DNA from 2 places in the Streptomyces sp. YGL11-2 genome. Region 1 is predicted to be linked to the other one. Evidence: riboswitches for the same ligand, from Rfam matches in the RefSeq annotation. Region 1 holds a riboswitch; the other holds the start of a gene.
The links. Region 1 has a riboswitch for cyclic di-AMP ahead of ACO1BR_RS11240 (NlpC/P60 family protein). Riboswitches for the same ligand answer to the same signal wherever they lie in the genome.
Positions count from the first base shown of each region.

Region 2: another riboswitch for cyclic di-AMP. It lies ahead of ACO1BR_RS23575 (transglycosylase family protein); the one in region 1 lies ahead of ACO1BR_RS11240 (NlpC/P60 family protein).

Region 1 covers NZ_JBNHIN010000007.1:205,549-209,650, reverse strand. Annotated here, with positions in the region: gene ACO1BR_RS11250 (C40 family peptidase) at 1-871, opposite strand, end outside; gene ACO1BR_RS11245 (hypothetical protein) at 1,224-1,577, shown strand; gene ACO1BR_RS11240 (NlpC/P60 family protein) at 1,740-2,867, opposite strand; cyclic di-AMP (ydaO/yuaA leader) riboswitch at 2,876-3,060, opposite strand; gene pcrA (DNA helicase PcrA) at 3,394-4,102, shown strand, end outside.
Region 2 covers NZ_JBNHIN010000021.1:71,744-75,845, forward strand. Annotated here, with positions in the region: gene ACO1BR_RS23570 (transglycosylase family protein) at 1-1,116, shown strand, start outside; cyclic di-AMP (ydaO/yuaA leader) riboswitch at 1,367-1,536, shown strand; gene ACO1BR_RS23575 (transglycosylase family protein) at 1,544-2,215, shown strand; gene eno (phosphopyruvate hydratase) at 2,590-3,870, shown strand; gene ACO1BR_RS23585 (FtsB family cell division protein) at 4,041-4,102, shown strand, end outside.

The DNA of each region.
Region 1 (4,102 bases):
TCGGAGCGATGCGCACCGGTGCTCCAGGGTGCGGGGCGTGGATCATCCTGCCGCCGCCGACGTAGATCCCGACGTGGCTGATGCCGGAGTGGAAGAACACCAGGTCGCCGGGGGCGAGTTGGGACCGGTCGACGCGGGGGCCCGCGTTGATCTGGGTGTAGGTGGTGCGGGGCAGGGTGACACTGCCGGACTTCCAGGCGGCCTGGACCAGCCCTGAGCAGTCGTACGCGGACGGGCCGGTCGCGCCCCATGCATAGGGCTTACCGAGCGCGGCATAGGCGAAGGCGACGGCCCGGGCGGCTCGGGGGTCGGGGGTGGTCGCTCGTCGCCGCTGTTCCGGGCCCGAGTGGTCGCGCAGGTCCTCGGCGGTCCCCAACGCCGGGACGACGGCGCTCCGTTGGCCTACGAGCGCGGTCCCGGCCCCCGGCAGGCGCCCCCTGGCGGTCCCGGCCTCCGGCAGGTGATTGCCGGCGACGGCTCCGGTCTCCGGCAGGCGGCTCCTGGCCGCCCCGGTCTCCGGCAGGTGTGCCGTGGTGGCCTCGGGCTCCTCCCGGTGTTCCGGGTTGGTCCCGGCCCGGCGGTGGAGCCGGTGGACGCTGCCGAGCCGGCGCGCGTGACCGGCCACCGCGGTCACCTGGTGGCTGCCCGTACGCTCCAGGACCGTGGCGCCGTCCAGGCAGCGCTGCGGGTCCGCGGACAGTGGCGGCCGTACGGTCGGCGGCTGTACGGCCGGGGCCGCTCCCGTGCGGTGCCGGGTGGCGGCGGTGGTGCCGGGCTCGGCCCGGCCGGGGCCGTCGAGGGCGGTGAGGGCGGCGTCCGTGAGGGCCGGCGGGGCGGCGGTGCGGACTCGGATCATGCGGTGCGACGCCACGGGGGCCGTCACTTCCTTCCCTCGGGGAGCGGACGCGTCAAGGTGACCGCGACCATGACGGCGGCCGAGACCGGGACGGCGGTCGGGGCCGTGATGGCGACCGGGGCCGTCATCGATGAGCCGTGAGCGATGACGGACGGTGCGCCGGCGGTTGCCTGAGGGAGGACGCTAGGCGCGGACGTCACGGGAGGGCGCCGGGTTGCCCGGCATTGTTCGTTTCCGACCGTTGAGCTTGCGAGGGTGACCGGGGATTCGGCGCCGGGCGGCCGGGAGCGGCCTGCCGTGACCGATGCGGTGATTGCAGGCGCCCTGCCGGAAAGGCCGTGCTAAGGGACGGCTACGATCCACCACTATGGACGTAGTAATCAATATCTTCGTCGCCCTCCACATCATCGGTATCGCCGCCCTGCTCGGCGGTTTCCTGACCCAGATGAAGGCGATGGGCGCGGGCACCGCCCGCTTCGTGCCGGGCATGCTGCACGGTGCGCTGACGATGCTGGTCACCGGCGTCGCGCTGGTCGGCCTGAACCAGATGCAGGACCACTCGGTCAACAACATCAAGATCGGCATCAAGATGGCCGTCCTGGTGGTGATCCTGGCGCTGGTCTACGTCAAGCGGGACGAGGAGAAGATCGCCAAGCCGCTCTTCGGCGCGGTCGGCGGGCTCACGATGCTCAACATCTTCATCGCGGTGCTCTGGACCTGAGTCATCGCGGTCCGCCGGAGCCGAGCCCCCGGCGGATCCGGCTGCGGTGCCCGCCGCAGAGACGACTCACCGCGCGGTCATCCCGCTCCGTACCCGGAGGCGGAGGATGGCCGCGCGGTGGCGTGTGGGGGGCGTGGGGGGGAGAAGGGGGGCGTGGGCCCGTCAGCTGAGCCGGACGCTTCCGTAGATCGGCATGTAGTAGATCGACTCGACGCGGACGCTGGCGCCCGGGTGCGGGGCGTGGATCATCTGGCCGTTGCCGATGTACATCCCGACGTGGCTGATGTCGCTGAAGAAGAACACCAGGTCACCGGGCTGGAGGTCGCTGGTGGAGACCCGGGTGCCGGCATTGACCTGGTCCCAGGTCGTCCGCGGCAGATCGACTCCGGCGGCTCGATACGCGGCCTGCGTCAGGCCCGAGCAGTCGTAGGAGCTCGGTCCGGTGGCGCCCCACACGTACGGCTTGCCTATCTGGGCGCGGGCGAAAGCGAGCGCCTCCGCGGCCTTGCTGGAGGAACTGCTGCCGGACGATCCCGATCCCGAGCCGGTGCTCGAACCGCCGCTGGGCTGCTGCTGCTTCTGGGCGGCCTGCTGGCGCGCCAGTTCCGCGGCCTTGCGCTGGGCCTCCTGCTCCTTCTGGCGCTCCAGTTCCGCGAGCCGCGCCTTCTCCTGGGCGGTCAGCCGGGACAGCAGCTGCCGGGCCTCGGCCAGTTTGGCCTGCACGGACTGCTTGCTCTCCTTGAGGGACTCCTGGGACTGCTGGAGACTCTCCAGGCTGCGGGTCGCCTCGGCCCGCTGCCGTGCCGCCGACGCGGCCTCCTGCTCGTAGGCGGTGACGGTCTGCTTCTGCCGGCCGGTCAGCCGCTCCATGAGGTGGTTGCGGTCGACGAACTGCTGCGGGTCCTTGGCGAGCATCAGCTGCGCCGTCGGGTTCATGCCGCCCGTCTGGTACTGGGCCGAGGCGAAGGTGCCCAGCTCGCGCCGGGACTGGTTCATCTTCTCCGCGCGCTTGGCGGCCTCGTCGAGCAGGCGGTTCACGGTCCGCTGCTGACTGTCCGCCTTCTCCTTGGCGGCGTTGTACTTCTGGGTGGCGACCTCGGCCTGCTGGTAGAGGCCGTCGACCTTCTGCTTGACGTCCTCGATGGACGGCTTCGGTGACGTGGGGGCCGCGTTGGCGGTCTGCGAGAGCAGGGTCACCGAGGCGAGGGCGGCGGTGGTGAGCCCGGCGGCCGTGCGGCGGCTGCCGGGCGAGGTGAGTATGTGGGTTCGCGGCTTGCGGTGCGACGCCAAGGCCGGCGACTCCTTCCGTGGACCGCCTACCGGGTTAGCTGTCGGGTTCGGGCGGTGGCGCTGACGGAAGGCTTGCCCTACGGTCCGTACGTCCGCCTGGCGACGGCCGTACCGATCGATTCACCCCGGTGGTGCTGGTGGGTCCCCGGCTCCGGGTGCCTGGTGGCAGGGCCGGACTCGGCGGAGGCGGCCCGTGCGGACGCTCTCGTTCGCGGGGAGGCGGGCTGCCCGAACGAGACGGTAGCCAACCCGTGTGGCCCCTGTGAAGGCTGATGTTCGATATGCCCGAAACCTTTTCGTTATCTGAACTCGGCTCCGGTTTCCCTGCGGTGGAAGTCGCCTGCGGGCGGCCCATTCCGAGCCAGGGCTGATACGGTCACCGGTTGCGCCGCGTAAGGAAGGAACCGGGACCGCGCCCCGCACGAGCCCCGCAGGGTCGCCGCCGGGACCTCCGCGCCGCACTTCCCCGCGGCAATCGGCCACTCCGCAACCGCTTGTCAGTGCGGCGGCCTAGACTCGGTTGGCGATGAGCAGCCTCTTTGACGACAGCTTCCTGGCGGACCTCGGGCCCTCGGACGAGGAGCCCCCGCCGCCCCCCGAGGACGAGCACGGCCCGGCCCCGGAGGAGATGCCCGCCGACCTCTTCGGCGGCAGGTTCGACGCGCCCGTGTCCAGGGAGGCGTACTACCGCGACGGCGCCGCCCGCCCGGCCCTCGACGCGGCGGCGCTCCTGGAGGGGCTCAACGACCAGCAGAAGGCGGCCGTGGTGCACACCGGCGGCCCGCTGCTGATCGTCGCCGGCGCCGGTTCCGGCAAGACCCGGGTGCTGACCCACCGCATCGCGCATCTGCTTGCCGAGCGTCATGTCCACCCCGGCCAGATCCTCGCGATCACCTTCACCAACAAGGCCGCCGGTGAGATGAAGGAGCGTGTGGCGGACCTGGTCGGCCCGCGGGCCAACGCCATGTGGGTCTCCACCTTCCACAGCGCCTGCGTCCGGATCCTGCGCCGCGAGTCCAAGAAGCTCGGCTTCACGTCGTCCTTCTCGATCTACGACGCGGCCGACTCCAAGCGCCTGATGGCCCTGGTCTGCCGCGATCTGGATCTGGACCCCAAGCGCTTCCCGCCCAAGTCCTTCAGCGCGAAGATCTCCAACCTCAAGAACGAGCTCATCGACGAGGAGAGCTTCGCCGGGACGGCCGCCGACGGTTTCGAGAAGACCCTGGCCGAGGCGT
Region 2 (4,102 bases), on a different contig from region 1:
CCCCGTCAAGCACCGGCCATTTTTGTCACGGCAGGAGTAACCGGCGCGGGCCTCGCCCTGCCGCTGTTCGCCGCCAGCGGCGCCCACGCCGCCGACACCGCCACCTGGGACAAGGTCGCCCAGTGCGAGAGCGGTGGGGTGTGGAGCGCGAACGCGGGCAACGGCTTCTACGGCGGCCTGCAGCTCACCCAGGAGATGTGGGACGGCTACGGCGGCTCGGCCTACGCCTCCCGCCCCGACCTCGCCAGCCGCGCCCAGCAGATCGCCGTGGCCGAGGCCATACTCGACGACCGCGGCCCGGACGCCTTCCCCGGCTGCGCGGCCAACGCCGGCCTCACCAAGGACGGCCGGACGCCGGACGTCGACCCCGGCAGCACGACCAGGCCCTCCCCGCGCCCGTCGCACTCGCACACCGCCGACCCCTCCGACGGGTCGGACGACGACTCGGGCACCGCCGGCCCGTCCGGTTCGGCGCCCGGACCCGACACCCCGGGCTCCACGGACGCTGGCGACCAGGGCGATCAGGGTGGCCAGGGCAACCAGGGCGACCGCGGAAACCATGGCGACAAGGGCAACCGGGGCGACCACGGCAACAAGGGGGACAAGGGGAACAAGGGCGATAAGGGCGATCGCCCTGCCGACCCCACCACGGACCCCACCACCGACCCCACCGGCCCGTCGGCGACCCCGTCGCCGTCCGGTACGGCCTCTCCCGGGCCCGGCGACGGCCGGCCGGCCCCGTCCGTGCCGCCCGGCCGGGGCAAGCACCGCGGCGCCCCGGACGACGGCGAGGGCAAGGGTGACGGCAGGAACGGCAGCGGTGACGGCGGCAAGGGTCGCGGCACCGGCGCGGGCCCGGACGAGGACCGGGGCGACGACCCCGCCGGCTCCCCGGGCGGCCACGCCTCCCGCGGCGGTGACGCGCACGGCACGCCCCCGGCGGGTGCCGACCGGTACCTCGTACGTCCCGGTGACACCCTGTCAGCGATCGCCGGGAGCCATGACCTGCCCGGCGGCTGGCCCGCGCTCTACGCGCACAACAAGGACGTCGTCGGCGCCGACGCGGACCTGATTCGCCCAGGTCAGCTGCTCGATCTCGGGCACGGGGAAGGGTAGTTACCGGCGGTTCGTCCGGTTTCTCCAAAGTGAGACAAGGCTCTCGTTGCGGGGGGTGGGTCCTGGCCCGCCCCCCGTTGCCATACCGGTGCCGACCTGCGGAAATGTGACCTGCGATGATCAAAAACGGTCAACTTGGTTCAGAACATGGGGTTTGAACACCAAGCGGGTTACTGCTTACGGTCGGGACCGCTCGCCAAAGCGGGCTCTGCGATCGCACGCCGAATCCTGCCGGCGGTCGGAGGCAACCGACGCGCAAGCGCCGAAGGCAGGAGCGGGGGACCCAAGGTAGGTGCCGGCCCCGCCCGTGAAAGCGGGTCAGCCGGCTTGGGGTGAAGCCGTGTGTGCAGCACACACGGCCGGGCAACTCACATGGCCCGAACCCGACAGCTCACCTCGTAGGCGTCGGTGAGGAAACGAACGCACCATGCTGATCAACAAGGGCAAGCACCGTCGCAGCTCCAAGGCCGTCCGCGTCGCCACCCTGGCCGGTGTCGCCGGTGCCGCCGTCGCCGTCCCGCTGATGGGCGCCACCTCCGCCTCCGCGGCCTCGGTCGCCACCTGGGACAAGGTCGCCCAGTGCGAGTCCGGCGGCAACTGGTCGATCAACACCGGTAACGGCTACTACGGTGGCCTGCAGTTCTCGAACTCCAGCTGGGCCGCCGCCGGTGGCACCAAGTACGCGGCCCGCGCCGACCTGGCCACCAAGGACCAGCAGATCGCCGTCGCCGAGAAGCTGCTCGCCATCCAGGGCCCGGGTGCCTGGTCCTGCGCCGGCGCCGGCAACCTGACCGCCGGTGGCCCGGCCGCCAACGTCGACGCGTCCGGCTCCGCCGTCAAGAAGAGCCAGGGCACCACCGAGACCCGCAAGAAGACCGAGGGCACCACCAAGAAGTCCGCCCCGGTCCGCGAGAAGGCCCAGCCGGCCCCGCAGCACTCGCACCGCTCCGGCGAGACCTACACCGTGAAGTCCGGTGACACCCTCGCCAAGATCGCCAAGGCGCACGGCACCAACTGGAAGGCGCTGTACGCGGCCAACAAGTCCGTCGTCGGCGGCAACCCGAACCTCATCTTCCCGGGCCAGAAGCTCAGCATCTGAGCCGCTTCGGCCGGCCCGGCCGTCTGAGCCGAACGTGAGCCGGACCCGATCCGGACCGGCCGTCCGAGCCTGCCCCGCCCCGGCGCGTACTTCCCCCGAGCGCGCCGCGGCGGGGCTTCTCCATGACGTCATGACGTCGCGTCCCTGACGTCGCGTCCCTGACGTCGCGTCCGTGACATCGCGCAGCCCGCCCGACGGGCGCCTTCCGCCGCTTTCCCCGCTCAGCGAACAATGCACCCAAACATTCCGTGAACTGGGCCTTTGGCCTGCTTGTTGGGTTTTTCCGTCCCACGGAGCGGGCCGAGGGCGAGCGGATCCGCCCGGGGCCGTTAGGCTCGTGCTGCAGAACTCCAGACACCCATGAAGGAGACAACGTGCCGTCCATCGACGTCGTCGTAGCCCGCGAAATTCTCGACTCGCGAGGTAATCCCACGGTCGAGGTCGAGGTCGGCCTCGACGACGGCAGCACCGGCCGTGCCGGCGTGCCGTCCGGTGCCTCGACCGGCGCCTTCGAGGCCATCGAGCTTCGCGACGGCGACCCGAACCGCTACCTGGGCAAGGGTGTGGAGAAGGCCGTCCTCGCCGTCATCGAGCAGATCGGCCCGGAGCTGGTCGGCTACGACGCGACCGAGCAGCGGCTGATCGACCAGGCGATGTTCGACCTGGACGCCACCGACAACAAGGGCTCGCTCGGTGCCAACGCCATCCTCGGCGTCTCCCTCGCCGTCGCGCACGCCGCCGCCGAGGCCAGCGACCTGCCGCTGTTCCGCTACCTGGGCGGCCCGAACGCGCACATCCTGCCCGTCCCGATGATGAACATCCTGAACGGCGGCTCGCACGCCGACTCCAACGTGGACATCCAGGAGTTCATGATCGCCCCGATCGGCGCGGAGTCCTTCTCCGAGGCGCTGCGCTGGGGCGCGGAGGTCTACCACACCCTCAAGAAGGTCCTCAAGGAGCGCGGCCTGTCCACCGGCCTCGGCGACGAGGGCGGCTTCGCGCCCAACCTCGGCTCCAACCGCGAGGCACTCGACCTCATCCTGGAGGCCATCAAGCAGGCCGGCTACGCCCCCGGCCAGGACATCGCGCTGGCGCTGGACGTCGCCGCCTCCGAGTTCTACAAGGACGGCAAGTACCAGTTCGAGGGCAAGGACCGCTCGGCCGCCGAGATGACCGAGTACTACGAGGAGCTGGTGGCGGCCTACCCGCTCGTCTCCATCGAGGACCCGCTGTTCGAGGACGACTGGGCCGGCTGGAAGGTCATCACCGACAGGCTCGGCGCCAAGGTGCAGCTGGTCGGCGACGACCTCTTCGTCACCAACCCGGAGCGCCTGGCCCGCGGCATCGAGGAGGGCTCCGCCAACGCCCTGCTGGTGAAGGTCAACCAGATCGGCTCGCTGACCGAGACCCTGGACGCCGTCGAGCTGGCCCAGCGCAACGGCTTCAAGTGCATGATGTCGCACCGTTCCGGCGAGACCGAGGACGTCACCATCGCCGACCTCGCCGTCGCCACCAACTGCGGCCAGATCAAGACCGGCGCCCCGGCCCGCTCCGAGCGCGTCGCCAAGTACAACCAGCTGCTGCGCATCGAGGAGATCCTCGACGACGCCGCGGTCTACGCGGGCCGCAGCGCCTTCCCGCGTTTCAAGGGCTGACGCCCTGAAACGCTCGGCGGTCCGCCGCTTCAAGGGCTGACGGCCGCAGCCGCGGCAGCGTCCGTACGTCTTCCGTCCGTCCCCGGCACCGGTCCCGTACCGTTGCCGGGGACGTACGTCGTTGTGGCGACACGGCGGCACGACGGAATCTGAAGGGGAGGCGAGGCCACGTGCCCGCGGACCGGTTCTCCACCGCGACCCGGCTCAAGGCGCTCGGCGAACAGGCCGCCGC